Regions from separate parts of the Devosia sp. P1_H9 genome, predicted to be linked through region 1. Evidence: riboswitches for the same ligand, from Rfam matches in the RefSeq annotation. Region 1 holds a riboswitch; the other holds the start of a gene.

Region 1 (15,342 bases):
CGAGGCGCTCCGCACCGGCAAGGATACCCGCGGCGCGCTGGCCGAATGCATCGCGCTATCGGCCAAAGTCGAGCCTGGGCTGAAGAGGTTCTACGAGCAGCTGCCGACTCGCCGCACCGACTTCCTGTCGTCGCTGACCACCGTGCCGCTCACCCCCGAGATCATCGGAGCCCCCGCCAACGACGTATCCGCCCGCGCCGAGGGCTGACCCTCAGCTGCCCGAATACGCCTCGCGCATCTCCTCGATCTCCCCCAGCGCCTCATACAGCGGCCGCCAGTTGTCCTCCTCCGCGATAGGCGCCCACAGCGCCTCCATCTCGTCGATCAGCATGGTCCGCGGCGTCGCCCGCTTGAAATACGGATGCTCGAGATTGGCGTCTGCCGCCCGCGGATGCGCCGCGATCAGCCCCCGCAACTTCTCGAACGCCTCGCTCCGATAGTGCTCCGCCGACGGGCTGGCGAACGCCCTCGCCTCGGCCCCGCCGCGCCAGTCGAAGATGAACTGCTCATACGGTGCCTGCGTCGCATGCAGCGCCGCGAACACTTCCGCCACCAGCGCCGAGTCCGCCTCCACCCCGAGCGACTCCAGCCCCAGCCGCTCCAGCATCGCCTGCCAGATCGAGCGCTGGAACGCCGGCCAGAAGCGGTTCAGCGCCGCTTCCAGCTCGTCATGCTCGCCCAGCGGCAGCAGCACCTCGGCCAGCCGCGTCAGGTTCCACGCCAATGTGTCGGGTTGCTTCCCGAATGCATACAGCCCCCACTCGTCGAAATATGCCGCCGTGAACGCCGGATCATAGGTCGGCAGGAACCGCCACGGGCCGTAATCGAAACTCTCGCCGGTGACGTTGATGTTGTCGGTGTTGAGCACCCCGTGCACGAACCCCGCCGCTATCCACCGCGCCCCCGTCTCCGCCACTGCCTCGCTCACTGCACCCAGGAACTTCGCAGCCCGCCCGTTGTCACCCTCGACCCACAGCTCCGGGTAGTAAGCCCGCACCGAATGATCGAGCAGCCCCCGGAGCCGCTCCTCTTCCTTCAGGTAGCTCAGCCGCTGGAACGAGCCGATCCGCGTATGCCCATGTGAGAGCCGGACCAGCACCGATGACCGCGTCGGCGACGGCTCATCACCGCGCTGCAGCTCCTCGCCGGTCTCGATCAGGCTCAGCGATTTCGAGGTATTCACCCCCAGCGCCTCGAGCATCGCCGTCGCCAGCACCTCGCGCACCCCGCCCTTGAGGGTCAGCCGCCCGTCCCCACCCCGCGACCACGGCGTCCGCCCCGACCCCTTGGTCCCCAGGTCCATCAGCCGCCCGTCGTTCAGATCCTCGAGCTGCGCATAGAGGAAGCCCCGGCCGTCGCCGAGCTCCGGATTGTAGGTCTGGAACTGATGCCCGTGATAGCGCAGCGCCAGCGGCTCGGGGAACGACCCCGGCAAGGGCTCAAACTTGCCGAAATGGTTCACCCACTCCTCGTCCGTCAGCCCATCCAGCCCCACCGAAGCCGCCGCCCGCTGATTGCGGTAGCGCAGGATGTGCTGCGGAAACTCGGCGGCTCTCACCTTGTCGAAGTAGCCCTCGCCGAGTTCGGCATGGGTGGTGCGGGGCTTGAATGGCGTCATGTGGCTCCCCACCCCTCATCCAGCGCTGCGCGCCACCTTCTCCCTCAAGGGGAGAAGGCAGACCTGACTGAGATTTCTCGGCGGAGTACCTTCTCCCCTTGAGGGAGAAGGTACCCGAAGGGCGGATGAGGGGTATCGCATCGCGAGGCGATGCGCGCTTGGAGCGAAGCGACGAGCGACAGCCCTCACCGCCGAAACACTCCGACGACCTCCACATGGGTCGACCAGGCGAACTGATCGACCGGCGTCACGCTTTCGATCCGATATCCGCCATCGATCAAGATCGCCGCGTCACGCGCAAACGTCTTCGGCTCGCACGACACCGCTACCACCGTCTTCACCTTGCTCCGCGCCAGCTCCCTCGCCTGCGCCTCTGCGCCGGCGCGCGGCGGATCGAACACCACCGCGTCGAACGGGTTGAGCTCAATCGGCGCCAGCGGGTCGCGGAACAGGTCGCGCACCTTGGCCTCTACTGGCTTCAGCCCCTGCACGTGGTTGAAGGCCTTGACCAGTGCCGCAATACCCAGCCGGTCGCTGTCCGCGGCATAGACCCGCGCGCCCTCGGCCAGCCGCAGCGCGAATGGCCCGACCCCCGAGAACAGGTCGGCCACCGATTTCACCTTGCCGACACCCTCGACCACCAACTGCGCCAGCGTCTCCTCCGCCGCCGCTGTCGCCTGCAGGAAGCTCGCGGGCGGGATCTCAACCATGGCCTTGCCCATCCGGATGGATGGCGGATGCGCCATGAACACCGGGTCGCCATTGAAGGTCAGCCGCGCCAGCCGGTGCGTCCGCGCAAACTCGGCCAGCTGCGCCGGCTTCAGCTTCCGCTCCGACTTCACCGAGAGGTCGATGCCGGTGTCGCTGAGCGTGAAGCTCACATCGCAATCCCCGGCGAGCGGCTGCAGCGCCCGCGCGATCCGCGGCGCGTGCTTGGACAGCGTCGGCACGAGGATCGGGCACGCATCGATGTCGAGCACCTCGTGGCTTTTCGCCCGCATGTAGCCGGCGCCGGCCTTCCGCACATGCAGCGTCGCCCGCCGCCGTCCGGTGCCGGTCGCATCCACCAACGGCTTCACCACCGTCTCGACCTCGGCATGTTGCAGCGCGATCTCGACCAGGCTCCGCTTGAAGCTGGCGTAAGTCTCACGGTTCATGTGCTGCAGCGAACACCCGCCGCAAACCCCGAAATACGGGCTGATCGGCTCCGCCCGCGCATCGCTGGGCTCGATAACGCGCAGCAGCGTCCCGCGCTCCCCGTCGCGCGAAATCTCCACCCGCTCGCCTGGCAGCGTGAACGGCACATACACCCGTTCCCCGCCGATCTCCGCCACGCCGTCGCCATGCTGCCCGATGCTATCGATAAGAACTTCTGTCATGGGGGCGCTCTAGCAGGCTTTTGGGCTACTGAACATGGCAGCCCCTCAGCCCGCCGGCTGGCTAACCCTCTCCAGCAAGCTCGCAATCGACACGAACGGTATTCCCATCCGCTCGCTCAACCCGGTCGCGCAGGTCGACACCGTCGACAGCCCGATCTCGCACCCATCCGGGATCTGCGCCTTGCCGAACCGCGTGCCATGTTCATTGAGCTCCGGCACGAACAGCCCCTTGTCCCCGGCATAGCCGCAGCAGCTGATGGCATCGAGCACCACGACTTTCTCGGCGATCACCGCCGCCAGCGCGTTGATCGCGTCTTGCTCCTTGAGCCGCTGCGCCGAGCAGTTGTGGTGCACCGCCACTGCCGGCAGCGGCCGCGTGATCTTTAGCCGCGGCAGGATCTCCTTGAGCAGGAACTCCGCCGAATCCATCACCGCCGCTTCGCCCGGATGCTCGCGCATATGCTTGGCGCAGGTCGAGGCATCGGTCACCACAGGCAGCGCTCCGGCCTTGCTCAGTCCATCAAGGGCTGCCCGGGTCGACCCGCCAACCCGCTCTGCCTCCGCCGGAAAGCCCTTCGACAAGAACGGCTGCCCACAGCACTGCCCATCGAGTTTTTCCGGCACCACGGGATCGAACCCCACCCGCCGCATCAGCTCGAGCATCGCATCCGTCGTCGGCAGCAGCCCGTTCTCACGCGTCGGCGCCCCGAACATGCGCGTCGCGCAGGAGGGGAAATACACCACCTGCCCCTTCGGGGCGTTGGGCACGTGCACCGGCTTCGGCGCCCCCGGCCCCACCCGCAGCGCCGGCGACACCCGAGGGATCGCCCCACCCGTCATCTTGCGCGCCAACCCGGCCAGCGCATCGGTCGCGCCATCGCCGATAATGGTGCGCGAGAACGCCTGCGCCCCTACTGCCAGCTTCATGCCGCGCTCCACCGCCAGCGTGTGCCCGCCGACCAGGTGCGCCGTCTTCCGCTCCGCGTCGGTCCGCCGCCGCGCCCGTTCGCCGATCACCATCCTGCCGGTCTCGATTCCCACCGGGCAGCGCAGCGCACAGACATTGCCCGCCGCGCAGGTGGCGAGCCCGGCATACTCAAAACCCTCGTCCATCGCCTTGAGCCGCGCCGGGTCCTCACCGGTCGCGCGCAGTCGCGCCCGCTCGCGCGTCACTACGATGCGCTGTCGCGGGCTCATCGTCATGTGATGGCTCGGACAGGCCGGCTCGCAGAAGCCGCACTCGATGCACATGTCGACCACGTCGTCGGCCAGCGGCATCAGCTTCAGGTCGCGCACATGCAGCTGCGGGTCGGGATTGAGCAGCACGCCGGGATTGAGCAGCCCCTCGGGATCGAACAGCGCCTTGATCCGGTACATCACGCGATAGGCGCTCTGCCCCCATTCCAGCTCGACGAACGAAGCAATCGCCCGCCCCGTGCCGTGCTCCGCCTTGAGGCTGCCGCCATAGGTCACCGAGACGAGTTCACCCAGCGCCACCGAGAACCGGTCGAACCGGTCCGCCTCCTCCGGGTTGGAGAAATCCGCCGCCATCTGGAAATGCAGGTTGCCCGCCAGCGCATGCCCAAACAGCACGCCATCGACATAGCCGTACGCGTCGAGAAGCTTCCGCATGTCGATGACGAAATCGGCCAGCTGGTCGACCGGCGCCGCGACGTCCTCGGTGAGCATCGTCGTGCCCTTGGGCCGCGTCGCCCCGAACATCGGAATGAAGCCCTTGCGCATGTCCCACAGGAGGTGCGCCCGTTCCTCGTCATCGTCGAAATCGATGTCGGTAGCGCCCTCCTCGCTCAACACCGCGACCGCCGCCGCGATTTCCCGCTCCAGCGCCTCGGGGCTCTCCGCCGAAATATCGATCAGCATCGCCGGCGAACTCTCGGTGAAGAACCTGAGATAGGGCTGCATCACCGGCAAATGCGTCACCGCCTCGAGCGCCCGCCGTTCCAGATACTCCGCGGCCGTTACCCCATGCGTCTGCTGGATACCGCCATTGGCGAGGCGCGAAATCGCCCGCCCGCAGGAATAGGGATCGGGAAACGGGATCAGCCCGGTCACCTTGAACGGGTGCTCCGGAATGGTGTTGTAGGTCACCTCGGAAACGAACCCGAGCGTCCCCTCGGACCCGACGATCAGGTGGATCAGGATGTCGATGGGATCGTGGAAATCGACCAGCGCGTTGATCGAGTAGCCGACGGTGTTCTTGATCCGGTATTTCTTCCTGATCAGCGCCACCAGCTCGGCATCGGCCATCACCTCGTGATGCAGCCGCTGCAGCCCCTCCAGCAGTTCTGCGTGCGAGCGGCGGAACGCCTCGATCGAGGCCGGATCCCCCGAGTCCAGCACCGTTCCATCGACCAGCATCACCCTCAGCCGGGCCATCGTGTGGTAGGTGTTGTAGGCCACCCCGCAGCACATACCGGACGAGTTGTTGTTGACCACCCCGCCGATCTTGCAGGTGGCCTGGCTCGCCGGATCTGGTCCGAGCTTGCGATTGAACGGCTTCAGCGCCTTGTTGACGTTGGCGACGATGTTGGCCGGTCCCAGCGTCACCTGCTCGCCGCCCTCATGCACGGTGAGCTTCCGCCAGCCGTCGCCGAGCACCGCCAGTATCCCGTCGGTGATCGACTGGCCCGAGAGCGAGGTCCCGGCGGCCCGGAACGTCAGCGGCAATCCTTCGGCCCGCGCCGCCTCGATCACTGCGCGCACCTCGTCCTCGGTGTTGACGATCACCACCACCGCGGGCACCAGCCGATAGTGGCTCGCATCGCCGGAATAGGCGTAGGTCATCACCGGGTCGGTCATGATCCGGTCCCGGCGGATCACCTCCCGCAGCCGCGCCACCACCCCTTGCGTCGCCGCAGCCCGGTTCACCCCGATCGGGGCCATCTCGTTCACGTCACTACCCGCCCTACTGTCTTGCCCTGGCATGTTAGTGCCATTCGCCGGGGCGAGATAGTCGGGCCCGCGCCGCGCGGTACGCTACGAAACGATTTCGACCTTATCGGCCGGCGGGCCGGGGAAGGTTGCAAAGCCGGTGATCACCCCGCCGCCGAGCAGTTCGTCGACCGCCCGCCCCGCCTGGTCGATCGCCGAATGCGCGTAGGCATAGGCGCCCGAATCCGAGTTGGCGATGGCGATCCGCCCCCAGCCCTTACGCGCCGTCTCGATCGGCAGCGGCCCATCCGGCCAGAACTGGTCCCACGGCCGCATGTACTCGAGCGCGTAGCCGTGACTCCAGCGGTTGCAGGTGATCGCCCCGATATCCCGCGCTGCGTCGAACCCCTTGTCGCCCAGCGCGCGGTTCAGCATGTCGCGCACCTCGCGCTCCATATCCTCGAAGCTGATCGCCGTAAGCGTCTGCCGTCCCATCGCCGCCTGCTCGCGGGCCGAGCTTCCGGGCTCCCCCGCCACCACGATCTTCGCCACATGCAGCAGCACGGGATCGGCCGGCCCTTCCGCGAACTTGTAGTCGCCGACGCTCACCGGAAAATCGATCGAGGCGCCCAGCCAGAACCCGCCCGGCGCCTCGAAGCCGGAAATCCCGGCATCGGCGAAGGCCTGCCAGTTGTTGACCAGCACATTGGTGTAGATCAGCGGGATCTTCACCTGGTCGTCCAGCGCTTCGATCTGCGCCTCGCCGACCTCGTCGCTGAGATAGCGGATGATCCGGTGCCAGCACGCGAGCACGACCTGCTTGGCTCGCACGGTCCTCAGCTTTCCGTCCTCGACATAGGTCACGGTGACGCTTTCCGCCGAAGCCGGATCGCCATCGTGCTTCACCTTCACCACGCTGGCATTGAGCCGCAGGCGCGTGTCGTTCTCCGCCGCGTCGAGCACATCATAGTCGAGCCGGCCGTTGACCAGCTCTTCCATGCCCGTGCCGGCAAGCGCCTGGGGGATCAGCTTCCGCACCAGCGCCCGTGCCACGCCGGCGTTCCCGTCGGGGAAGTGGTAGATGTAGTCGTCCGGGTCGACCAGCACGAGCCGCCCCGACGGGCTCATCGTCTTGAACGGGTGCTCGCCCAGGTCCATGCCGCCGAACCCAGGATTCCAGTTGCCCCAGGCATCGAGCGCCGTCACGCCGTCGATCCCCATGCCGAAATACTCGTGCGTCGACTCCTGGAAATACGCCACCAGTTGCGGATCGTACCCGCAGATCCTGGTTAGGAAGTCGGCATAGGTGGTCTCGGCGAGGATCTTGAACTTTTCTTCCCGCGTCTTGCCCTTGAGATAGTCCGGCGGGGCGTCGATCAGCTCGATCAGGTTCGTCTGCGCCTGGGCGTTCAATGGCGTCTGCGGCACCCAGTCGGCGGCGACCTCGGTCTGCACCACTAGCCTGTCTTCGCCGAACACCTCCTTGCGGAAGAACGTCGCATCGCCGAGGCCATGCCGCTCATACCAGCCGCTGTCGTAGTAGCTCTCGAACTTGTCGAGCTCCACCCCGACATCGGCTAGCACTTCCATGACCAACGGCGAAAAGAAGCTCGGTGTCTGCAGCGACTGGCTGCCGCCGTAGCCGATCACCGACCTGCCATTCGCCGTGGTGAACTCGTTGCGCTGCGCATGCCCGCCGAAATCGGCATTGTTCTCGAGGACCAGCACCCTGCCCGGCTTGTGCTTCTGATAGAGCTGCGCCGCGGCCAGCCCCGAAATGCCGCCGCCCACCACCACTAGGTCGTAGCTCTCACCGGTTGCCTCGGGTGCTTCGGCACTATCCCAGAACGTGCCGTCGCGCAGTGAGTGCGCCACGCCCATTGCCGTTTCGGAGTGTCCGCGCAGTTGCCCCATCGCCGGCGGATAGGCCGAGGGAGCGGCGGCCTGCGCAGCGTCGGCGCCGAGGCCCAGCTGCGCGGCCGCAACACCGCCTACGGTCAGCGCCACTCCGTTGAGGAAATCCCGCCGGCTGATCAGCCGGTCCATCCCCAGTTCACGATCACGCTCGGACCAGTCCGCCATAGTAAAGACTCCCGCCGCTCATTCTGCCTCAAGCATCAGAGCAGGCGGGAGTTCTTGTCAATCACGGCAATATCTTAGCCGAGGTCGATATCCGTCGCGTCCTCATCAAAGCCGCCGCGAATTTCCTGCGCGGCGCGGCGAAGAATCTCCGCCACTCGACGGTCGTCCTCGGGACCGCGCCGGATCGCTTCTTTGATCGCCTTCTTCAGCGCCTTGCGCGCCTCGTTCACTTCCGGCGCCACGTCGTCGATATCACGGTCGGGCCGGGCTGGGCGCTCGGGCCGGTCGGGTCGTCCCGGATGCTCCGGATGCGGCGGCGGGCCGCCGCGATCGCCGAACCAGCCGCCCCGGCCAAACTCCCGCCCCATGCCGCGAAATCGGCTGCGGAACTGTTCCGCCTCCTCCGGCGTGAAGGGAAAGTCCTGGCTCGCCATCCGCTCGCGCAGATGCTCCATGCCCGAGCCGGCCTTGGCGAGAAAATCCAGCGTCGACGCGATCGCCTCGCGATTGTCGTTGAGGTGCGTCCGGCCCTCGTCGGTGATGGTGTAGAGCTTCTTGTTGCCCTCGGCGGCCGAGGTCACATACCCCGCCTCCTCGAGATAGGTCAGCGCCGGATAGACGATGCCCGGGCTCGGCGAATAGAAGCCGTGAGAATGCTCCTCGATCGCCTTGATCAGGTCGTACCCATGCCGCGGCTGCTGCTCGATCAGGAACAGCGCGACGAGCCGCAGGTCGCCCGAGGCGAGCATCCGCCCGATACGGAAATTGCCCCCGAACCCGCCCCAGTCGCCTGGGTTGATGCCGCCTTCGAAGTTGCCGAATTTCCGAAACCCGCGCCGCGCCATAGCTTCCATGCGCCGCCAGTTCCGGTCCCACCTATGGTCGTGATCATGCATGACTGCACTCCAAGATATATCTTACGATTAGCCGCAAAGATATGCCTCGACCACGGAGCGTTCAAGATAGCTCTCAAGATATATCTTAAGTCAGCGATACTGCCTTGATCCTCCTCCGCGTGGCGGCGGAGGGGGCGGCCACAAGCACGAAGCGAGCTACCCCGCGATCGCCTTCACATACCGCTCCGCCGAAGCATGCACCTGCGCCTTCGCATCCTTCGTCATTACCCGATCCCACCAGGCCGAGTAGATCCGGTCATACGCAAAGCCCTCGACGCAGCCGACGATGCGGTTCACCTGGCGCGCCGGCAGCGGGATCAGGTTGGGATAGGAGTACATGAAGCTCACCCAGCGCGTGTCCGGCACCACCATGATGGTGTCGCCGGTCATCAGCACGCCCTTGCCGTCCTCGCCCGGCCAGTGCAGCGCCGTCGAGCCCTCGAAATGCCCGCCGCAACGCGCCAGCCTAACCCCCTGCCCCAGGTCCAGCGTCTCGCTGTTCCAGAAGCTCACCCGCTCCGACGGCCGCATCACATACTGCCGGTTCGCCTCATGGATATGGATCGGCACCCCACCCAGCGCCTCCGACCAATCGACCATCGAGGAATAGAAATGCGGATGCGAAATCGCCATCGCCCGCACCCCGCCCAGTTCCTTGATCCGGGCAACCGCCTCATCAGTCACCAGCGGCGTACAATCCCACAGGATGCCCCCGCCCGGCTGCCGGATCAGCAACATCCGCTGCCCGATGGCAATCTGCGGCGTCGCCCCGATACCGACGAGCCCCGGCTCCTGCTCCTTGAACTCGATCGTGTGCTTGGCTTGCAGCTCCGCCAGCGTCGTCCACCGCTGCCCGGCCGGCGTCACATACTGCCGCTCGTCATCACAGATCGCACACCGCTCCGGCGGCGCCTCGGACGGTGCATGGCCAACGCCACAGGTGACGCAGATAAAGGATTGCATGAGGAAAGCTCCGGTTCGAAAAAGCTGCCGGACCAATTGTTAGCGGAGTCGAGAACGCTTGGGCACCAGACTGAATCAGATCATGCCTCTCGCCTGCGGGTTGCCTATCGGTGCGCTCCCGTCCAAAGTGACCTCGCGAAATGGGGGTCGCCAATGCTGAAAGCTGCACTGTTTGCGGGGTGCGTCCTGCTTCTGTCGGCGACTTCAGCTGGTGCGGCGAGATTGATTGCCGAGCCTGCCGACACCCAACCCCTGCCACGGCCCGAAATACTGCCTCCGCCAAATGGCGAGTTAGTTCGCACCATCAAGGACAGCAACGGAACCACGAAGATCGATGTCAGCGGTAAAGGAGCGGTGCTGTGCGCCTGGAGCATCCTCGTTGCAGTACAGGCAACCACCGAGGCATGTGGCTGGAAACGCCTTCCCGTCGATGCTGCGATAGATGCCGCCATCGCCGACATGGACAAGTACATCATCGAGAACATGCCAACGCCGATAACCCAAGGCGATCTCGATGAACGGAAGCGGCACGACCGCGAAGGTGTTTGGGGAGTGGAAGCCGACGAGATCGCGTTGATGTGCGAACTCAGTTCGGAAACCGATACCTACGCAAACTTCGCCTCAAGCATGCGGCAGATCGACCCGGCGACCTTGGCCACGAGTATCCAGGACTCGCTCTCAATCCCTCGCGAGCCCGTCATGAACCCCTGCCTCTAGGCCACCAGCCCCTTCCACACCTCCAACTCGTCCAGCGTCTCACCCGCCCCCGCCAGCGCGAACTGGTAGATGTCGAAGCTCCCCACCATCACGCCGTAATAGCCCGGCCGCTCGCGTGCCTCGTGCTTGAGCCGCAGGATCAAGTCCCGGTCGCAGTTCGACAGATCCGCGCGCAAATTCGCATCTCGCGCCTGGCGCACCGCGAAATCGAAAGGCTCCCAGCCCCAGATGTCGCACTTCCATTCATTGCCGGCGAAATCCTTGAACTCGATGCCCCAGTAGAGCCCGGCGCCCAGCGGATGCGGGTCGACATAGTCGTTGAGGAAGCTCGCCTTGTGCAGCTGCAGCCCGGCCCGGTCGAACTGGATGGCGATGTCCGCGGCGAGCCCCGCCCACTCGGCCCAGCGTTCCGCCTCGCACGGCATGTGGATGTCGATGTCGCGCCACACCATCAGGTCGTAGCCGGCGCTGCCGGTCACCACCGCCTCGCCGAAGCGGGCATTGAGCAATTCGAGCAGGCCGGTCTCAACCAGCACATTGCGGGTCTCGTTGCGGAGTTCGGCGGCCAGCCGCGCCCTCTCTTCTGCGTCCTGAAGAGCTGCGTCCATTCCAAATGTCCCTCTTTGGAATCCGTCCCGGGGCATCCCGACCCCGGAATCAAAAGCCCGGCTCGTGAGCCGGGCTGAAAATCTAGTGACGTAAGCGCCGAAACTGTGGCGGCTTACTCGGCCTTGGGCTCGGCGGCAGCCTCGGTCGCAGCAGCAGCCTCGGCGGCAGCAGCAGCGGCGGCCTCGGCGGCGTCCTTCTCGGCGAGTTCCTTCGCCAGCGCCTCGGCAGCGGCGATCTTCTCAGCCTCGCGGGCGTTCTTGGCCTCGATGGCGGCTTCGCGCTCACCGGCCTCGATCTTCTTGGTACGGGCGCCGACGTTCTCGAAGATACGGGCGGCCTTACCGCGACGGTCGCGCAGGTAGTAGAGCTTGGCGCGACGCACCTTGCCGCGCTTGATCACTTCGACGCGGTCGATGTTCGGCGAGAGCACCGGGAACACGCGTTCCACGCCTTCGCCGTACGAAATCTTGCGCACGGTGAAGCTTTCCATGATGCCGGTGCCGGAGCGGGCGATAACCACGCCCTCATAGGCCTGCAGGCGTTCCTTGTCGCCTTCGCGGATCTTCACCCAAACCTTGACGGTATCGCCATGGGTAAATTCCGGATGGGCGCCCTTGGCGAGCAGCTTCTCGTGCTGCTCCTGATTGAGCTGTTCGATGATGTTCGACATCTGATGTTCCGTTCGTCTTTTTCAAAGGAGCGTTTCGCCGGCTTTCGCCGACCGCCCGGTCTTGGTTGCACGGATTTTTATGCATTATTGGCCGAGCCGAAGCTCAAGCGAGCGGGGCTATAGATGAAGAAAGCCCGCGAGTCTAGAGCAGGTCTAGGGCTCGCGGGCCTTTGATGTCACTTCGATGTCAGCCGCGCGACACTAGTCGCTGCGGACGAGGCTCAGAGCCAGCCAGCCAGCACCCCGACACCGCCCAGCGCGAACACGCCGCCCGCCACCTGCGCAACCGTCTTGCTGTACTTGCCGACGAGCTTCGATACGCCCATCGCCGCCCCGATACCCGCCGCGTGCAGCAGCGCGGTCGCGACGATAAAGCCCGTCGCATACTCGAAGCCCGAGGCATCCACCGGCATTTCGGCGCCATGCGCGTGGCCGTGGAAGACCGCAAACACCCCGACCAGGGCCGAAGCCGCCACCACCGGCATCGGCCGGCCGAGCGCCGCGACGCCGCCGATCACCACGCTCGAGAGTGCAATCCCCAGCTCGACGAACGGCACGTCGATCTGCCCGACGCCAAGCAGGAAGCCCACCGCCATCATGCCCACGAAGCTCAGCGGCACCAGCCACAGCGCCTTGCCGCCCAGCACATAGGCGAACACGCCCACCGCCACCATGGCGAGCACGTGGTCGAGGCCACCCACCGGGTGCATGAAGCCATGCAGGAACCCCGAGGTGTCGCCATGCCCGGTATGGGCAAAGGCGGCCGTCGGAACAGCAATGAGCAGAAGTGCCAGAAGCGCGCGCATAAGTATCTCCATCTCGGGACCCACCGTCCCGTTCGCGTATGTTTCACTGACGGCCGGTCTCCTGGCTCCGGGCATCTCCCACTCCGCCTTCCCAGTCGCAAACCAGTGGCACGCTGAGTGGAAGTTAGGCCCGTTACAGTCGCGGGGGCGGCGCCGGCATCGCCCGAAGGCCACCGGCTTCCCGTTTCACGCATCACCCGATGCGCACCGTCGCCTTATCTCTGTCAGGTCTCGGTAGCGAGATCAACGGCAAGCCGCGCATTTGCCGCATGACGCGGCACCTCCTCCTGCGCTAGAGGAGCAACGTCCAACCGGGATGGCCCCAGTGCTGAATGCGCGAAACATGGGAATCGAGGTGCTGCGCGCGGCTATCGTGCTGGCGCTGGTCTTCCTCAGCTTCGCGCACACTCCGGTCACCGTGGCCTCTGCCGGCCCCGACGTGCTCACCGCCGCGCTCGACCTCAGCTATTGCGGCGATCTCCCGGACGAGCCCAAGTCGCACGCTCCCTGCCACGCCTGCCGCATCGGCGCCGGCGCCGACCTGCCCCCGCCTTGCACCCTCGCCCTCCCGGCCACCCTCGTCGCCGCGGTTGCCTATGGCGCGATGCCGGTGCTGGTGCAGCCGGCAACCTCCATCCGCCCCTTCGACGCCCGCGGACCACCTCTCGCCTGATCTTCCTCGCCTCGAATTCCCCAATTCCATTCGAAAGATCAGTTCAATGAACCGTCTCCTCATCCCGGCCCTGCTGGGCCTTGCCCTTGTCGCCACCCCGGCCTTTGCTCACAATGGCCTCATCCACGAGGGTTGCCCCACCGGCCAGGTGTTCACCGCCGGCGACCTCACCATCACCGACGCCTACACCCGCGCCATGCTGCCCAAGGCCCAGGTTTCCGGCGGCTATCTCACCATTGAAAACAAGGGCAGCATTGCCGATCGCCTGCTCGGCGGCAGCACCCAAGCCGCCAAAACCGTCCAGGTTCACCAGATGAAGATGGAGGGCGACATGATGAAGATGGGCGAAGTCGAAGGCGGCCTCGAAATCCCCGCTGGCGGCACCGTCGCGCTCACCCCGGGCGGCGACGCCTATCACCTGATGCTCATGGGTGTCGGCACGCCGTTCGAAGAGGGCCAGTGCCTGCAGCTGACGCTGAAGTTCGAGAAGGCCGGCGAGGTGCCGGTCGTGCTCAACATCGGCGGCGCCGCAGCCGACGCTGCGCCCGAGGGCGAGATGAGCATGCCGATGGGTCACTCGGACCACCAGATGGCCCCGGCGCAGTAAGCCGGCGCTACTTCAGCAGATCCGGCCGGCGCGCCCGCGTGAGCTTCTCGCTCTCGGCGCGCCGCCACTTCTCCACCTTGCCGTGGTCGCCCGACGTCAGCACCGCCGGGATCTCGCGCCCCTCAAACAGCTGTGGCCGCGTATATTGCGGGTATTCCAGCAGCCCGTTCTCAAAGCTCTCGTCGGCATGGCTCTCCGCCGCCCCCAGCACCCCGGGGATCAGCCGCACCACCGCCTCGAGCAGCACCATGGCCGCGACCTCGCCGCCGGCGAGCACATAATCGCCGATCGAGACTTCCTCGAGCTGCCTGGCCTCGATCACCCGCTGGTCGATCCCCTCGAACCGCCCGCAGACGATCACCGCCCCCGGCCCCGCCGCCAACTCGCGCACACGCTCCTGCGTCAGCGGCTTGCCGCGCGGCGACATCAGCAGCCGCGGCCGAGCATCGCCTTCCGGCGACACCGCGTCGATGGCTTTCGCGAGAATGTCCGGCTTGAGCACCATCCCGGCGCCGCCGCCCGATGGGGTATCGTCCACCGTCCGGTGCCGATCGGTGGCGAAATCGCGCAGCTGGGTGGTCGAAAGGCTCCACAACCCATCCGCCATGCCACGGCCGATCACCGAGGCGCCGAGCGGCCCCGGGAACAGTTCCGGAAAGAGCGTGATGATGTGAGCTGAAAAGCTCAATCGGGTTCTTCTTCGCCCGGATCCGCCTCGATCGGCGGATCGATCAGCAGATACCCGTCCTTGACCCGCACCTCCGGCACAACGGCCTTGGAGAATGGATAGAGATAGGTATCGCCCGAGCGCGGATCGCGGATTTCGAGCAGGTCGCCGGCGCCGAAATTGGGCACCGCCATCACCTCGCCGATCTCCGAGCCGTCCGACAATCGGGCTTTCAGCCCGATCAGGTCGGCATGGTAGAAATCGTCTTCGTCGTCCGGCTCCGGCAGCAGCGCGCGATCGACATAGAGTTCGACCCCGTTGAGCTTTTCCGCCGCGTTCCGGTCGTTCACCCCCTCGATACGCGCCACGAGCACATTCGTCGTGGTGCGCGCCGAGAGGATTTTGATCGTCAGCCCCGGCTTGTCGGTCGACAGCGGGCCATAGGAAACCAGCGCCAGCGGGTCCTCGGTGAAGGACTGGATGCGCACTTCGCCCTTGATCCCATGGGCCGCGCCAATGCGGCCCATGAGGAGCTTGTTGTCGCCCGCTTGCGCCACGGCTTACTCGGACGCGGCTTCGGCTGCCGGCTCTTCAGCGGCGGGAGCGGGAGCGTTCTTGGCTTCCTCGGCGGCGGCAGCGGCAGCAGCCTTCGCCTCGGCGCGCTCGGTCGCCTTCTTGCCCGGCACGGCCTTCTCGGGGTTGTTGCGCGCTTCGCGCTTCAGCAGGCCCGCGGCGTCGAAGAAACGGGCGACGCGGTCGGTCG
Region 2 (15,342 bases), on a different contig from region 1:
TCTTGCTCATGCGTGGGCACCCTTCAGGGCAAAGGCGGGGGACTTGGCGAAGCGCTCGTTGAGCCAGCCGTGCAGCGGGCCGACGGTCAGCCAGAACAGCGCGCCGGTGGCGAGGGTGGTGGCGGCGAAGCTGGTCGCGAGGTTGGCGGGCACGGTGGTGGCGTGTTCGCCGGCGAGCTGGGGGGCGCCGATGACGTGCGGGGCGAGGATCAGCGCGGCGGCGATGACGATGCCGGTCCAGTTGCGGAGCTTGGCGATGGCCAGCATGCCGGCGCCGGTGGCGATGGCGGTGCCGACCCACCAGACCTGGCGGGCGACGAGATCGGCGGCGGGCATGCCAGGGAGTTCGGGCGGCAGGCCGAAGGCCGGGGCGAGCTGCAGCGCGACGAAGCCGCCGAGGCCCCAGATCACGCCGTTGCGGGCGGTGATCTCGATGCCGGAGAGGACAGAGACGGCAGCGAGGAGGAAGGCGAAGCCGATGCAGCCGAGGAGGTTGGCGAGCACTGTGTAAAAGATGCGCTCAGCCCCACCCTGAGGAGCCCAGGCGTCTTCGTCGTGCTCGTGGGCGGGGGCGGCTTCCTCGTGCGAGTGCGCCGGGGTGGCGGCGTCGTGGGTGTGTTCGGCGGCAGCCTCGGCAGGAGCGGCGTTTTCATAGACCTCGGCGGCGAGGATCAGCGGCACGACGCGCCACTGCTGCACGGCGCTCATGGCCAAGCCGGCTGCGAGTCCAGCAAGGACCGCAGCGAAGAAGATTCGCTGGAAGAGTTTCATCGATGTCTCGTTTGCTTGACGGCGTCAGTGGCAGGGGAAGCCGAGCGAATGACGCGTGTCGTGCGCACCATTGTGGATGGCCATGTCGCTGGCAAAGCCGACGCCGCCGACGAGGACGAAGCCGATAAACAATGCCAGCACACCTGCGATGACGCGCTGCGAGACAGAGAGACTGGCGACGGACGCCGTCTGGACCTGAGTATTCATATGCCTGCACCCTCCGTGCGGATGAAAAGGGGGGAGTCCCCGGTTGCACGCTGGCAGGTCTCCTGGCTCACGGGTCGTCGTGTTCTCCGGCCTTCCCGACACCTCGTGGCATCAGTGGCACAGTCGGAGGGCACTCGCCGCTTACAGTTGCGGGGGCAGCCACGGATTTGGTCCCTGATGGGTACGCCGCACCGTGTTCCCTTTTGATCCCCTCGCCCGAACGGGTCCGAGGAACCAACGTGGGGCTATCGTTACGCCGCGGGAGGGGTCGCGGTCAATCTTCGGCCGCGGCGGAATCGGGATAGCCGACGGTGACCGTGTCGACGCGCGCATCGACCTTTTCGAGCAGCGGCTCGGTGGACGAGATCTGCATATCGCCGGAGATGGCATCGACGTTGAGGTCGGCCGGGTAGTCGCCGACGGCGAAGCGGGCCGAGACAATGCAGCCACCTGCAGGAGGTGCGAGCTTGCCGCCCTCGAAGATGGCAGCGCCGCCGTAATCCCAGAAGAAGCCGAACATCTGGAACGGCCCGCCATTCAGCGCTTCGACTTCCTTGACCGTGAGGCCCTGCTTCAGGCCGCCCGGCGCAGTGTCACCGGGCGGGACGGTGAAATAGGCGACGCGCTCGTGCTTTTCCTCGTCCCACCAGCCGAACTCGATGGTCTTGGCGGGATCGTTCGGAAAGACCGTGGTGGCGAGTACGGTGGAGCCTTCGGGACCGGGGACGTCGCCGGTCACTACGTTATCCTTGCCGAAGGTCTCGATCAGACGTGCTTCGGAGCTGTCGCCGGCGAATGGGCCGTCGCAGGCGATGTCGGCGGCCATGGCTGGAGCGGCGAGCAGCAGCAGCGGGAACAGCATGAGGGAGCGCATGGTCGACCTCCGTTTGATCCGTCGATTCTAGCGGACCGCGTTGAGTCTGGGCAGGCCTTGCGGCGGAAGCTGGGCGCGGCGATCAATGGGCTGACCCCAATTGATTCGCGCAGGTGCCCGATGCCCTTCACCTTCCAGACGGTGATGCCGATCCTGTTACTGATCGGCTCCAACGTTTTCATGACCGTCGCCTGGTACGGGCACCTGAAATTCCCCAGCATGGCGATGTGGGTCGCCGTGATGGTGAGCTGGGGTATCGCACTGGTCGAATACTGGCTGGCCGTCCCCGCCAACCGTATCGGCTATGGCGCCTATACGGCGGCGGAGCTGAAGACCATCCAGGAGGTGATCAGCCTCACGGTGTTCGCCGGCTTTGCGGTGTTCGTGCTTGGTGAGAAGCTGACCTGGAATCACGCCGTCGGATTTCTGCTGATCTTTGCCGGGGCGTTCTTCATTTTCCGGGGACCGTTGAAGTAGCCAGCAGCGACTGGTGGGCGAAAGCGCCCGCCCCTGCCCCATCAGCGACGGCGAAGCTGATGTTGTGCATCGGGCGCGCGGCGTCGCCTGCGGCATAGACGCCTGGGATCGAGGTCTGCTGGGTGTGATCGACGACGAAGAAATCGCCGACTGCGCCGGCCTTGGTCTCGCAGCCGAGCTCGACGCCGAGATTGGTGGAGAAGCTGATCGGGGCGTGGACGAAGATCGCCGCAAGCGGCACTGGCTCCGCAGTGGTAACCACCGAGTTCAGCATGCCGTCGTCGTGGTCGAAACGGACCACCGCTTCCTCCACCAGTTTCACCCGCATATCGGCCAATGCGGCCTGTACCGTCGGATCGACGGGGGTGCCGTTGGCGAACAGCGTCAGATCGTTGGTCCACTCGGAGAAGAAGCGGGCGAGGTGCAGGATGTCGCCTTCGCGGAGCAGTAGTCCGAGCGGCCGGTCGGCGACTTCGTAGCCGTGGCAATAGGGGCAATGCAGCGCGCTCTTGCCCCAGCATGCGGCCATGCCGGGGATCGTATCGACGCTGTCGGTAACACCGTGGGCGAGGATCAGGCGGCGGGCCGTGAGCTGTTCGCCGGAGGCGAGCTCAAGCGAAAAGCCGTCGTCGACGGCGCTTGCCGAGATCGCCTCGGCGGTGCGGCGTTCGATGGTCTTGTAGGTGTCGAGCTGGCGGCGGGCCTCGGCGAGCAGTTCACCAGGAGCGGCGCCATCGCGCGACAGGAAGCCGTGCGAGTGGGCGGCGAAACGGTTGCGCGGCTTGCCAGTATCGAGCACCAACACCCTGCGGCGGGCGCGACCGAGCTGCGTGGCGGCGGCAAGGCCGGCAAAGCCGCCGCCGATGATGATGACGTCGTACATGGGACGATCCTGTTGGTACGGAGAATGGCAGCGGCGGCGAGACGTTCCCCGCCGGTGCTTCTTCGGCGCTACTGCGCGAGGCAGGACTTGAGGTTGGTGGCGAGGTTCTCGATCAATTGGCGGTAGAGGCCGGGGCCCTCGTCGAGATTGGCGCCCTCGGGGTCGAGCACGCCCTGCTTGGCGGTGGTGCCTTCGGTAAGGACGTTGACGATCCGCGGGTCGAACTGCGGCTCGGCGAAGACGCAGGCGGCGTCGAGGGTCTTGAGCTTGTTGCGGATCTCATTGATGCGATCGGCGCCGGGAGAGACCTCGGGGCTGACTGTGATCGAGCCCGCGACGTTGAGGCCAAAGCGGTTCTCGAAATACTGGTAGGCGTCATGGAAGACGACGAAGGGCCGGTCCTTGATGGGCGCGAGGCGGGCCTCGGTTTCGGCGATCAGTGCATCGAGATCCGCGGTCTCTTTCGCGGCATTGGCGCGGTATGTGTCGGCATGCTCGGGATCGGCGGCGACGAGGCTGTCGGCGATGGCGGTGACCATCACCTTGGCGTTGGCCGGATCGAGGAAGAAGTGCATGTCGGCTTCTTCGCCGTGACCATGATCCTGGGCCGCGTGCGCATGATCGCCGTCGGCATGCTCCTCGAATGTGCCGCTCTCGCGGGGCGGCAGCAGCTCGATGCCGGGGGCTTGGCTGAGCTCGACGCTGGTGGCGTGGGGGGCGAGCGTGGCGATCGAGTCCTCGAGGAAAAGCTCGAGGCCATGGCCGGTCCAGAACACCAGGCTGGCCGATTGCAGGGCCTGCGCGTCGGAAGGCTTGAGGCTGTAGGTGTGGGGCGAGGCGGCCCCCTTGACGATCAGCGCGGGGGTGCCGAGATCACCCATTACCGCCGCGACGAGCGCGTGAAGCGGCTTCACCGTGGCCACCACGTTCGGCACTTCGGCGAGTGCCATGGGTGACCAGCTGAGCGCCGCGACGAGCGCCAGGAGGAACGGTTTCTGCATCGGAAGACCCCTGTTGGATACGCAGTTCAGAGACGCGATATGTTATGACATTACGCTTTCGATGTGTTACGCTATAACGTAATGGTAGAACGTCAGCAAGAGACGGAAACGTGAATTTCATGGATGCGCGGAGCGGGCACGAGGTGCTGGTGGATGTGGCCGGTGCCGGGGTCAGGCGCGACGGGCGCTGGCTGGTCGAGGGCGTGGACCTGACGATCCGGCGGCGCGAGATCGTGACGCTGATCGGGCCCAACGGCTCGGGCAAATCGACGACGGCGAAGCTGGTCACCGGGGTGTTGAAGGCGGATGCCGGGACGGTGTCGCGGCAGTCGGGACTGCGGATCGGCTACGTGCCGCAGAAGCTCTCGATCGACTGGACCATGCCGCTGACGGTGCGGCGGCTGATGACGCTGACCGGGAGCTATCCCCGCGAGGAGATCGACGCGGCGCTCAAGGCGACGGGGGTGGCGCATCTTGCCAATGCCGAGGTGCAGCATCTGTCCGGCGGCGAGTTCCAGCGCACGTTGCTGGCGCGGGCGATGATCCGCAAGCCCGACCTGCTGGTGCTCGACGAGCCGGTGCAGGGGGTGGATTTCTCGGGCGAGGCGGCGATCTACGACCTGATCGGGCAGATCCGCGACCAGACCGGCTGCGGCATCCTGCTGATCAGCCACGACCTGCATGTGGTGATGGCGGCGACCGATACGGTGATCTGCCTCAATGGCCATGTGTGCTGCCGCGGTACACCGGAATCGGTGGCCAACAGCCCGGAATATCTCAGCCTGTTCGGGGCTCGCGCTGCGACGGCGCTGGCGGTGTATCAGCACCATCACGACCATACGCACCTGCCGGACGGGCGGGTACAGGAGGCGGATGGGCGGATCGTCGAGGCGCATGAGCATGTGCACGAGCATGAGGGGCACGAGGGGCATTCACATGGGTAAGCGCGTGTGGACCCCCACCCCTGTCCCCTCCCCGCAAGGGGGAGGGAGACCCTCCCGATCGATCTTCGTTGCTGCAAGCGCTGAGCAAGCGGGAGGCGTCGATGCTTGACGATTTCTTCACCCGCGCGCTGGTTGCCGGCATAGCGCTGTCGCTGGTGACGGGGCCGCTAGGCTGCTTCATCGTTTGGCGGCGGATGTCATATTTTGGCGATACCATGGCGCACTCGGCACTGCTGGGTGTGGCGCTGAGCTTCCTGTTCGACATCAACCTGACGTTGGGGGTGTTCGTGGTGGCGGTGGCAGTGGCGGCGGCTCTGCTGCTGCTGCAGCGGCGCAACGCGCTTTCCACCGATGCGCTGCTCGGCATTCTCAGCCATTCGACGCTGGCCATCGGGCTGGTGATGGTGGCGTTCATGAGCTGGATCCGGGTCGACCTGATGGGCTTCCTGTTCGGCGATATCCTCGCCGTGTCGGTGACCGACATCGCGGTGATCACCATTGGTGGCGTGGTGATCCTGGCGTTGCTGGTGGGCATGTGGCGGCCGCTGCTGGCGGCGACGGTGAATGCCGAAGTGGCGGAGGCCGAAGGCATGCGGCCCGAAGTGACGCGGGTGATCCTAATGCTGCTGCTGGCGTGCGTCATCGCCATTGCGATGAAGATCGTCGGCGTGCTGCTGATCACGGCGCTGCTGATCATTCCGGCGGCGACGGCGCGCCGGTTGAGCTCGACGCCGGAGCAGATGGCGGTGATCTCGGCGGTGATCGGGGCGCTGGCGGTGGCGGGCGGGCTGTTCGGCTCGCTGCGTTTCGATACGCCGAGCGGACCGTCGATCGTCGTCGCGGCGCTTTGCCTGTTCCTCATTTCCATCGCGCTGCCGGTGCAGCTCTGGCGCGCCAGACGGGAGGCCTGAGCCATGGCCCATAGCCACGAAGCCCACCACCACGAACGGCCGCGCGACCTGACGCGCAACCAGGAATTGGTGCTGACGACACTCAACCATGCCGACGCGCCGCTCTCGGCCTATGACATTCTCGACCGGCTGCGCGACGACGGACTGCGGGCCCCGCTGCAGGTGTACCGGGCGCTGGAGAAGCTGATCGAGCACGGGCTGGCGCACCGGCTGGAGTCGCTCAATGCGTTCGTGTGCTGTGCGGATGCCAATTGCCACGGGCGCAGCAGCGGCACGGCGGCGTTTGCCATCTGCTCGAATTGCGGACGGGTGGACGAGTTCGCGGATCCGGAGGTAACGGCGCGGCTCGCGGCTTGGGCCGGAGAAACCGGGTTTGCGCTGGAGCGGACGACGATCGAGCTGCGCGGTCGCTGCGCCGATTGCCGGAAAGCAGCTGCCTGAAGACTAGCTCGCCTCGCGTAGGGCCTGCTCACCCTGCAGCAGCCGCTCGAGCTGTGCCAGACGCAGCGGGCGGGCGAACAGGTAGCCCTGGAACTCGCGGCAGCCGAGGCGCGACAGCAGCGCGGCCTCTTCGCGCCGCTCGACGCCTTCCGCAGTGACGGCGAGGTTCATGGCGAAGGCGTAGATCATGGTGGACTCGACCAGGGCGGCTTGCACCGGATCGCTGTCGATGTCGGCAACCAGAGAGCGGTCGAGCTTCACGCGATCGAAGCGGAACTGCTTCAGGTAGCCGATCGAGGAGTAGCCGGTACCGAAATCGTCGAGGGCAATGATGATGCCTGAGCCGCGCAGCTGCTCGATGAGCTGGATGGCGCGGTCGGGGTGGGAGACGAGGAAGGACTCGGTCACTTCGAGCTGCAGGCGAGTTGCGGCGACGCCCCACTCCTCCAGCGCCGAAAAGACGATCTGTGGCAGCGTCGGGTTACGAAGCTGCGCCGGCGAGACGTTGACCGAGATTTTGAGATCACCGAGCGGGCCGATCTCCTCGATGGCGCGGCGCAGGGCGAACATGCCGAGATCATCGATCAGGCCCGATGCTTCTGCGGCCGGAATGAACTCGCCCGGCCCCATCGGGCCGGCGGCGCGACGGTTCCAGCGCATCAGCGCTTCGACGCCGAGTATGGTCTGGGTCCGGAAATCGATGATCGGCTGGTACTCGAGGTCGAACTCGCCGGCCTCGAGGCCACGCCGGATATCGGCCTGCAGCTCGATGCGGCGGCGGCGTTGGTCCTCGATGGCCGGATCGTATTCGACGGTGTGGTTGCCGCCGGTTTCGCGGGCCCGCACCATGGCCGTCTCGGCCATCCGGATCACCGAGCCAACGTTGTCACGTGTAGTGGGCGCCGCGACGATGCCGATGCTGAGGCCGATCTTCAGCTTCAGATCGCCGACCGGCACGGGGTCGCCGGCCTTGGCCAGGATGCTCTCGGCAAAGCTGCGGATGAGGGGGAGCGCGTCGTCGCCGAAACGGGCGAGCGTTATCTCAGCCGGGCCGGTCCGGGCCATGATCGCCTGACCGCCGCTGACGGCCTCGAAGCGCTTGGCGAGCGCGAGCAGCAGTTGGTTGGAGGCTTCGCGACCATAGAGACCGACCACGTCGATGAGCCCCTCGACATAGATCTGGGCGATGGCCAAAGGCAGCTCGCCGCGCTTTTTGGGGATGAGGCTGGCGAGATACTCTTCGGCTCCGAACCAGTTACGCAGCCTTGTGGTGCTGTCGTAGCGCGCGTTGTACCAGTCGCGCTCATCGGACACGGCGCGCTGCTTGATCGAATGGCGGAAGGCGGCAAGCACCACGAAGATCAGGACGCCGATGATCAGCATCACCAGCACGGCCACCGTCGCGGTGTGGGCGAAGGCCGGATCGCCCGGGCGGCGGGGCGGCCAATCGATCGTCGCGATGGCGGCACCGGCAGCATCGGTGAGGGCCATCGAGTCGTGGCCGGGCTGCGGCACTTCGACGAGGCGCGGCAGCGGTAGCTGGAAGCGGGTGGCAACGTCGCGCAGCATGATGTCGTCGAGCTGGCGGGCGAGCCACAATACCCGCCGCTGATCGCGCGGGATGCTCGCCTGGCCCGAATTGCCGTGCACCACGGCACCGGCCAGCGCCACCGCTCCCCGCTCGTTGCGCGACAGGTGGGCGACGGTAGCGTCGTCGCCGGATTTGGCGATGCCCGATTCGAGCTGTTCGATCAGTTGTGGAGCGCCGCTGAATAGGTCGCTCAGCTTGCCTTTGACCGGGCCGCGACTAGTCTCCCCGAAGACGATGTTGCCGCCGACATCGGTGAGGATGGCGGTGTCGTAGGTGTCGGAAATCCGGGCTGTGGCGCCCCACACAGAGTCGAGCCAGGCCGGATTGGGCTCGATGTAGGTGTTGATGTACGCCTCGGTCCACGTCGCCTCGTCGGCAGTGCTTTCGGCAAGGCCCACCACCAGGGACTCGACGGCCGCGGCGATGGCGCTGTTGCCGCGATCGGAGTCGATGGCGTTCATCTCCTCGCTCATCAGGTGCATGGCGACGAAGACGAGGGCGCAGACGCCGAAATAGACGGCGACCGCGGGGAGCGCGATCCAGAGCGTGAAATTGAGCAGCGGCGATTTCGATCGCGCAGGTTTCTTGGCGCCGCGGGCGCTAGCGGCCAGTGCCAGGGTCCTTGTGGCAGCTTTCGGCAAGTAGAAACACCGGCGTAGGAAGCATCTCCGAAAACTAAGGGTCGCCACTTAACAGCGGCTTAAGCCGGCGCTGCGGGTACGCCTGTGTCCCTCCTGCTGCTGGTGGGGCCTGAGGCGCGGTGCTAGGCTCCGCCTGCGGCGCCACGTGAGGGGGCGCGTGGCGTTCACCCAGAACAGGGAGGATGCCATGACCAAGGACGAACTGAAACGGATCGACGACCAGGGCCTCGCGGCTTGGGACAAGCACGACGGCGCTGCCTTCGTGAACATGCTGGCGGACGACTTCGTCTGGTACGACTGGGCGACGCCCCAGCCAATCCGCGACAAACAGGCGGCCAAGGCCTTCTTCGACGCCTGGATGACCGCGTTTCCCGACCTGCACACGAGGCGCATCAACCAGGTCGTTGGCGACGACGCCGTGGCGAGCGAACTCGAGTTTGTCGGTACCAATACCGGCCCGATGAACATGGGTGGCCAATCGATCCCGCCGACGCAGAAGAAGGTCACCGGGCGCGGCGACTATTTCGCTCGCATCCGCGATGGCAAGATCGTCGAGTTCCGCACCCACTCGGACGTCGCTGGCTTGATGATGCAGATGGGCATGATGCCCAGCACGGCGACGCACTGAGGCGGTCCCTCAGCCGTCGCCTCCCTCCCCCTTGAGGGTAGGGAGCGAGGGAGGGAGCCGTTCCGTGATCCCCGATGGCCCCCGCCCCACCCCTCCCCTCAACGGGGAGGGGTGCAAGCTACGCCGTAGCGAGGGCGGCCTTCTTGGCGAGCCTTGCCTTGATGCTCTCGACGTCGGCGCGTGGCGTCGCGGCGAACAGGGCCTTGGTGTAGGGGTGCTCGGGATTGGCGAACAGTTTTTCGCGCGTGCCGGTTTCCACTGCCTCGCCGAGATACATCACCATCACCTCGTCGGCGATGTAGCGCACCACCGACAGATCGTGGCTGATGAACACGTAGGTGAGGCCGAACTCATCCTGCAGGTCGGCGAGCAGGTTGAGGATTTGCGCCTGCACCGAGAGATCGAGCGCCGAAACCGGCTCGTCGAGCACCAGCAGCGAAGGCCGCATGATAATGGCGCGGGCGATGGCGATGCGCTGCCGCTGGCCGCCGGAGAACATGTGCGGATAGCGGTTGAAGTGCTCGGGGAGGAGGCCGACCTTGGTCAGCATCTCGAGCGCGAGGTCGCGGCGCTCGGCTGCCGGCATCTTGGTGTTGAGGAGCAAGGGCTCCATCAGCACGTTGCCGATCTTCTGGCGCGGGTTCAGCGACCCATAGGGGTTCTGGAAGACGATCTGCACCTTGCGGCGCATGGCGGCGGTGACGCCGGTCTTGCCGATATCGATGGTTTCACCGTCGATCAGCAGCTCGCCGGCGGTCTGGCGGTCGATCAGGGTGAGGATGCGCGCCAGCGTCGACTTGCCCGAGCCGGATTCGCCGACAATGGCGAGGGTCTTGCCCTGCTCGAGCTTGAAGCTGACGCCCTTCACCGCGTGGACCGTGCGGCTACCGCCGAACAGCGTGCCGCCGATGTGGTAGTCGCGAACGAGGTTGCGGGCTTCGAGGACGGTGGCCATCAGACCGTCTCCTCGAAATTGACGCCTGAGATGGTGGGCAGGCGATCGCCGGTGGCGTTCTCGGGCAGCGCGGCGAGCAGCGCCCGCGTGTAGGCGCTCTTGGGCGCGGTGAAGAGTTCGAGCACGCCCGCCTCCTCCATCTTCTTGCCCTTATACTGCACCACGACGCGATCGGCGGTTTCGGCGACGACGCCGATATTGTGGGTGATCATGATCAGGCCCATGCCGTGCTCGGCCTGGAGGCGCACCAACAGGTCGAGGATCTGCTTCTGGATGGTGACGTCGAGCGCAGTGGTCGGCTCGTCGGCGATCAGCAGCTTGGGGTTACAGGCGATGGCCATGGCGATCATGACGCGCTGGTTCTGGCCGCCCGACATCTGATGCGGGTAGGACTTCAGCCGCTCCGCCGGGTTGGGGATGCCGACCTGGGCAAGCAGTTCGACGGCACGGGCGCGGCGTTGTGCCTTGTCCATGCCGAGGTGGAAGCGCAGTACTTCCTCGATCTGGAAGCCGACCGTGAAGCAGGGGTTCAGGCTGGTCATCGGCTCCTGGAAGATCATGGCAACGTCCTTGCCGATGATCTTGCGCCGGTCGGCCGGCGACATGGCGAGGAGGTCCTTGCCGTCGAAGGTCATCTTGTCGGCGGCGACGGTCGCGGTGGGCGGCAGGAGGCCCATGACTGCGAGCATGGCGACGGACTTGCCGGAACCGGACTCGCCGACGATAGCCAGCACTTCGCGCGCGTCGACATGCAGGTCGATGCCTTTGACGGCGTTGAACACGCCGACCGAGGTGTCGAAACTGACGGTGAGGTTTTTGACTTCGAGTAGGTGCATCGCCTCAGCTCCGCTTGAGCTTGGGATCGAGCGCATCGCGCAGGCCGTCGCCGACGAGGTTGATGGCGAGAACCGTGATCAGAATGGCGAGGCCGGGCATGGTGACGATCCACCAGGCGCTGGTGATGAACTCACGAGCACGCGCGAGCATGGTGCCCCATTCCGGCGTCGGCGGCTGGGCGCCCATACCGAGGAAGCCGAGCGCCGCCGCCTCGAGGATGGCGTTGGAGAAGCTCAGCGTCGCCTGGACGATCAGCGGCCCGAGGCAGTTGGGCAGGATGGTGATGAACATCAGCCGCAGGTGCCCTGCCCCGGCGACCTTGGCCGAGGTGACGTATTCGCGGCTCTTCTCCGAGAGCACGGCAGCGCGGGTCAGGCGGGCAAAGTGCGGCTGCAGCACCAATGCGATGGCAAGCATGGCGTTGAACAGGCCGGGGCCGAGGATGGCGACCAGCACGAGGGCCAGGAGGAGCGAGGGAAACGCGAGGATGATGTCCATCACCCGCATGATCCCGGCATCGACCCAGCCGCGGAAATAGCCGGCGAGTAGGCCGAAGGTCACGCCGGTGAACATGGCCAGGCTGACCACGAAGAAGCCGATGAACAGCGAGTAGCGGGAGCCGTGGATCAGGCGCGAGAGGATGTCGCGACCAACTTCGTCGGTGCCGAGGAAGAACTGCGGCTGCGTGCCGCCGGCCCAAGGCGGAGCCATGCGGATGAACTCACGGAACTGCTGGTCGGGCGTGAACGGCGCCAGGAGGGGCGCGAAGACGGCGACGAGGATCAGCAGCACGAAGACCAGGAGGCCGAGAACGGCGCCGTGGTTCATCGAGAAATAGTACCAGAACTCGCGCAGGCCGCTCATGCGGCGGACGGTGGCTGGAGCGACGGTGGTTTCAGCGGCCATCACTGCACCCTGATGCGTGGGTTGATGACAGCATAGAGGATGTCGACGATGAGGTTCACCGCCATGACGATCAACGCGATGAGCAACAGGCCCGACTGCACCGAGACGTAGTCGCGCTTAGAAATCGAGTCGATCATCCACTTGCCGATGCCCGGCCAGGAAAAGATCGTCTCGGTGAGGATGGCGCCGCCCATCAGCAGCCCGACCTGGAGGCCAATGGTGGTGACCACCGGGATCAGCGCGTTGCGGAAGGCATGGACCCCGACGACACGGCCGGGCTCGAGCCCCTTGGCGCGCGCGGTGCGCACATAGTCCTCGCCCAGCACTTCGAGCATGGCCGAACGCGTTTGGCGCGCGATGACGGCGAGCGGGATGGTGCCGAGGACGATGGCTGGCAGGATGAGGTGCCGAAGCGCGGAGACGAAGCCGGCGGGTTTACCGGCGATGAGGCTGTCGATCAGCATGAAGCCGGTGACGCGCGGGAAGAAGAAGCTGACGGCGATGCGGCCCGAAACCGGGGTCCAGCCGAGATAGCCGGAAAAGAAGATGATGAGCAGCAGGCCCCACCAGAAGATCGGCATCGAATAGCCGGTTAGCGCCACGCCCATGGTGATCTGGTCGAACCATGAGCCGCGCTTGATGGCGGCGAAGATGCCGGCGGGGATGCCGAGCGCGACGGCGATCAGCATGGCGAACAGCGCCAGCTCGACCGTTGCCGGGAAAAGCGTCATGAACTCTTCGATCACCGGGCGTTTGGTGGCGAGCGAGATGCCGAAATTGCCCTGCAGGATGCCGCCCACGTAGTTGAAATACTGCTGCCAGATCGGCAGGTCATAGCCGTACTGGTGCTTGAGGATCTCGTAGCGTTCGGGGGTGACGCCGTACTGGCTGGCCATCGCAAGGATGGGGTCGCCGGGCAGCAGGCGGATGAAGGCAAACGACGCAATGGTGATGCCGATGATGGTCGGCACGATCAGGGCGAGTTTCTGAAGGATGAATCGCAGCATTGGGTACGCCAAGGGGCGGCGCCGGTGATGGCGCCGCCCCTCGAACTCTATCTCTAATTATTCGGTTACGTCGACATTGTCGAAGCGGTGAATGCCAAGCGGATCCATGGTGTAGCCCAGGACGCGCTTGTTCATCGGCATGAAGACCTTGGAGTGGGCGATGGTCATCGCCGGCTCTTCGGCTTTGAAGATCTCCTGGGCCTTGGTGTAGAGCGCGGTGCGCTCGGCCTGGTCGGAAACCTTCTTGGCGTCCTGGATGGCCTTCTCGAAGTCGTCGTTGCACCAGCTCGAGTAGTTGGACACGCCAATGGCCGAGCAGGAGAACAGGGTCGCGAAGAAGTTGTCCGGATCGCCGTTGTCGCCGGTCCAGCCGATCTGGAACGCACCCGGGCGGTCCGGCTTCTTGCCGCGCTCGCGATACTCGGTCCACTCATAGGTGACGATGTTGGCAGTGACGCCGACAGCGGCCCAGTCAGCCTGGATCAGTTCAGCAACGCGCTGCGCGTTCGGGTTGTACGGACGCGACACCGGCATGGCCCAGAGGTCCAGGGTCAGACCCGACACCCCGGCATCAGCCAGCATCTTCTTGGCCGCTTCCGGATCGTAGGCTGTGTCGACGATCTTGTCGTCATAGGACCACATGGTCGGCGGGATCAGGTTCTTGGCCACCTGGCCAGCGCCTTCATAGACCGCGTCGACGATCGCCGTCTTGTTGATGGCCATCGACAGCGCCTTGCGGACGTTGGCGTTGTCCATCGGGGCAATCGTCGTGTTGTACGACATGTAGCCGATGTTGAGGCCTTCCTGCTCCAGCACCTGGAGGTTGGCATCATCCTGCAGACCAGCCACGTCGGCCGGGGCGGGATAGCTCATGATGTCGCATTCACCGGCCTTGAGCTTCTGCGCACGCACCGCGGGATCCGTAGTGATGGCGAAGATCAGGTCGTCGATCGCCACCTTGCCGCGCCAGTAGTCGGCGAAGGCCTGGTAACGGATGACAGCGTCGGTCTGGTAGTCGACGAACACGAAGGCGCCTGTGCCCACCGGCTTGTTGGAGAAGTCGGCGAGAGCGGCCGGGTCATTCTTGGCCAGCAGCTGGTCAGCGTACTCCTTCGACACGATCGAGGCGAAGTCCATGCCGAGGTTCGCGATCATGGGAGCGTTCGGCTCGTTGAGCGTGATCACGACGGTAAGGTCGTCAGCGCCCTTCTCGACCGACTTCAGGAACTTGGGCATGTCCATGCCCTGGAAATAGTCCCACGAGATGCCCTCGAGGTACTTGTTCCACGGATTGTCTTCCTTCCACTGGCGCTCGAGCGAGAAGATCACGTCGTCGGCAGTGAGGTCGCGGGTGGGGGTGAAGTAGGACGTGGTGTGGAACTTCACACCGGGACGCAGCTTGAAGGTGTAGACGAGCCCGTCATCGGACACGGTCCAGCTCTCGGCGAGACCCGGGATGACGGCGGTGCCGCCATGCTCGAACTCGACAAGGCGGTCATAGATGGCGCGCGACGAGGCGTCGAAGTCGTTACCACCGGTGGTCGGACCGGGGTCGAAGTGCGCCGGCGAAGCTTCCGAGCAGAATACGAGCTGCTTGGCATACACGCTGCCGCCCATCACAGCGACGAGCGCAGTGGCGGCGAGCAGGGTTTTCATCAATTGCATGATGGTTGTCTCCCGAAAAGCATTGCGCCCCGGCGTTCAACGGCAAGGAGTCCCTCGTGCCGGCCGGAGCTTGGCGCGCAACAAAGCGCTTTTTCTTCCGCCACGCAATGGCCCAGTTTGACCGGTTGGTCAAAGCACCGTCATGGAGAAAGCGATTCCGCAAACTGCGCGATCGCCGCAAACCTGAGTTTCTCGGCAGGTAAATCGGTTGCGCGGCGGAGATCGATCCCACAGCCGGGCGATTGACGATTGTGGCGAGGTGCCGCAAATGATCGTCGCATGACTCAATCGATCGCCACAATCGCCCTCGTCGTCGCGGACTACGACGATGCCATCGCCTTCTACTGCGGGAAGCTGGGATTCGCGCTGCTCGCCGATACCGACATGGGCGGTGGCAAGCGGTGGGTGGCGGTGGCGCCGGCCGGTGGTGGGGCGAAGCTGCTGTTGGCCAAGGCCGATGGCGTGGAGCAGGCCGCCCATGTCGGCAACCAGACCGGCGGGCGGGTGGGCTTCTTTCTCGAGACGGACGACTTTGCGCGCGACCATGCGGCGTATGTCGAGCACGGGGTAAAATTCCACGAGGCGCCGCGACATGAGGTCTAT

The links. Region 1 has a riboswitch for cobalamin ahead of AC1DYL_RS10270 (HupE/UreJ family protein). Riboswitches for the same ligand answer to the same signal wherever they lie in the genome.
Region 2: it holds a riboswitch for cobalamin, as region 1 does, so the genes downstream of both, AC1DYL_RS06560 (CbtB domain-containing protein) here and AC1DYL_RS10270 (HupE/UreJ family protein) in region 1, are expected to answer to the same signal.

Annotation. Positions count from the first base shown of each region.
Region 1 covers NZ_JBFUCQ010000004.1:359,157-374,498, forward strand. The annotation lists gene AC1DYL_RS10220 (CHASE2 domain-containing protein) at 1-208, shown strand, start outside; gene AC1DYL_RS10225 (protein adenylyltransferase SelO) at 212-1,618, opposite strand; gene AC1DYL_RS10230 (class I SAM-dependent RNA methyltransferase) at 1,804-2,997, opposite strand; gene AC1DYL_RS10235 (FAD-binding and (Fe-S)-binding domain-containing protein) at 3,043-5,901, opposite strand; gene AC1DYL_RS10240 (NAD(P)-binding protein) at 5,995-7,971, opposite strand; gene AC1DYL_RS10245 (PadR family transcriptional regulator) at 8,046-8,867, opposite strand; gene AC1DYL_RS10250 (MBL fold metallo-hydrolase) at 9,024-9,830, opposite strand; gene AC1DYL_RS10255 (hypothetical protein) at 9,984-10,547, shown strand; gene AC1DYL_RS10260 (hypothetical protein) at 10,544-11,155, opposite strand; gene rplS (50S ribosomal protein L19) at 11,269-11,826, opposite strand; gene AC1DYL_RS10270 (HupE/UreJ family protein) at 12,048-12,632, opposite strand; cobalamin riboswitch at 12,667-12,859, opposite strand; gene AC1DYL_RS10275 (hypothetical protein) at 12,958-13,305, shown strand; gene AC1DYL_RS10280 (copper chaperone PCu(A)C) at 13,352-13,912, shown strand; gene trmD (tRNA (guanosine(37)-N1)-methyltransferase TrmD) at 13,920-14,600, opposite strand; gene rimM (ribosome maturation factor RimM) at 14,597-15,136, opposite strand; gene rpsP (30S ribosomal protein S16) at 15,140-15,342, opposite strand, start outside.
Region 2 covers NZ_JBFUCQ010000003.1:87,290-102,631, forward strand. The annotation lists gene cobW (cobalamin biosynthesis protein CobW) at 1-10, opposite strand, end outside; gene AC1DYL_RS06555 (CbtA family protein) at 7-771, opposite strand; gene AC1DYL_RS06560 (CbtB domain-containing protein) at 796-978, opposite strand; cobalamin riboswitch at 1,014-1,232, opposite strand; gene AC1DYL_RS06565 (hypothetical protein) at 1,253-1,852, opposite strand; gene AC1DYL_RS06570 (DMT family protein) at 1,973-2,329, shown strand; gene AC1DYL_RS06575 (NAD(P)/FAD-dependent oxidoreductase) at 2,304-3,212, opposite strand; gene AC1DYL_RS06580 (zinc ABC transporter substrate-binding protein) at 3,281-4,213, opposite strand; gene AC1DYL_RS06585 (ATP-binding cassette domain-containing protein) at 4,333-5,157, shown strand; gene AC1DYL_RS06590 (metal ABC transporter permease) at 5,259-6,068, shown strand; gene AC1DYL_RS06595 (Fur family transcriptional regulator) at 6,072-6,509, shown strand; gene AC1DYL_RS06600 (putative bifunctional diguanylate cyclase/phosphodiesterase) at 6,513-8,741, opposite strand; gene AC1DYL_RS06605 (ester cyclase) at 8,929-9,369, shown strand; gene AC1DYL_RS06610 (dipeptide ABC transporter ATP-binding protein) at 9,488-10,324, opposite strand; gene AC1DYL_RS06615 (ABC transporter ATP-binding protein) at 10,324-11,160, opposite strand; gene AC1DYL_RS06620 (ABC transporter permease subunit) at 11,165-12,067, opposite strand; gene AC1DYL_RS06625 (ABC transporter permease subunit) at 12,067-13,074, opposite strand; gene AC1DYL_RS06630 (ABC transporter substrate-binding protein) at 13,132-14,739, opposite strand; gene AC1DYL_RS06635 (VOC family protein) at 15,019-15,342, shown strand, end outside.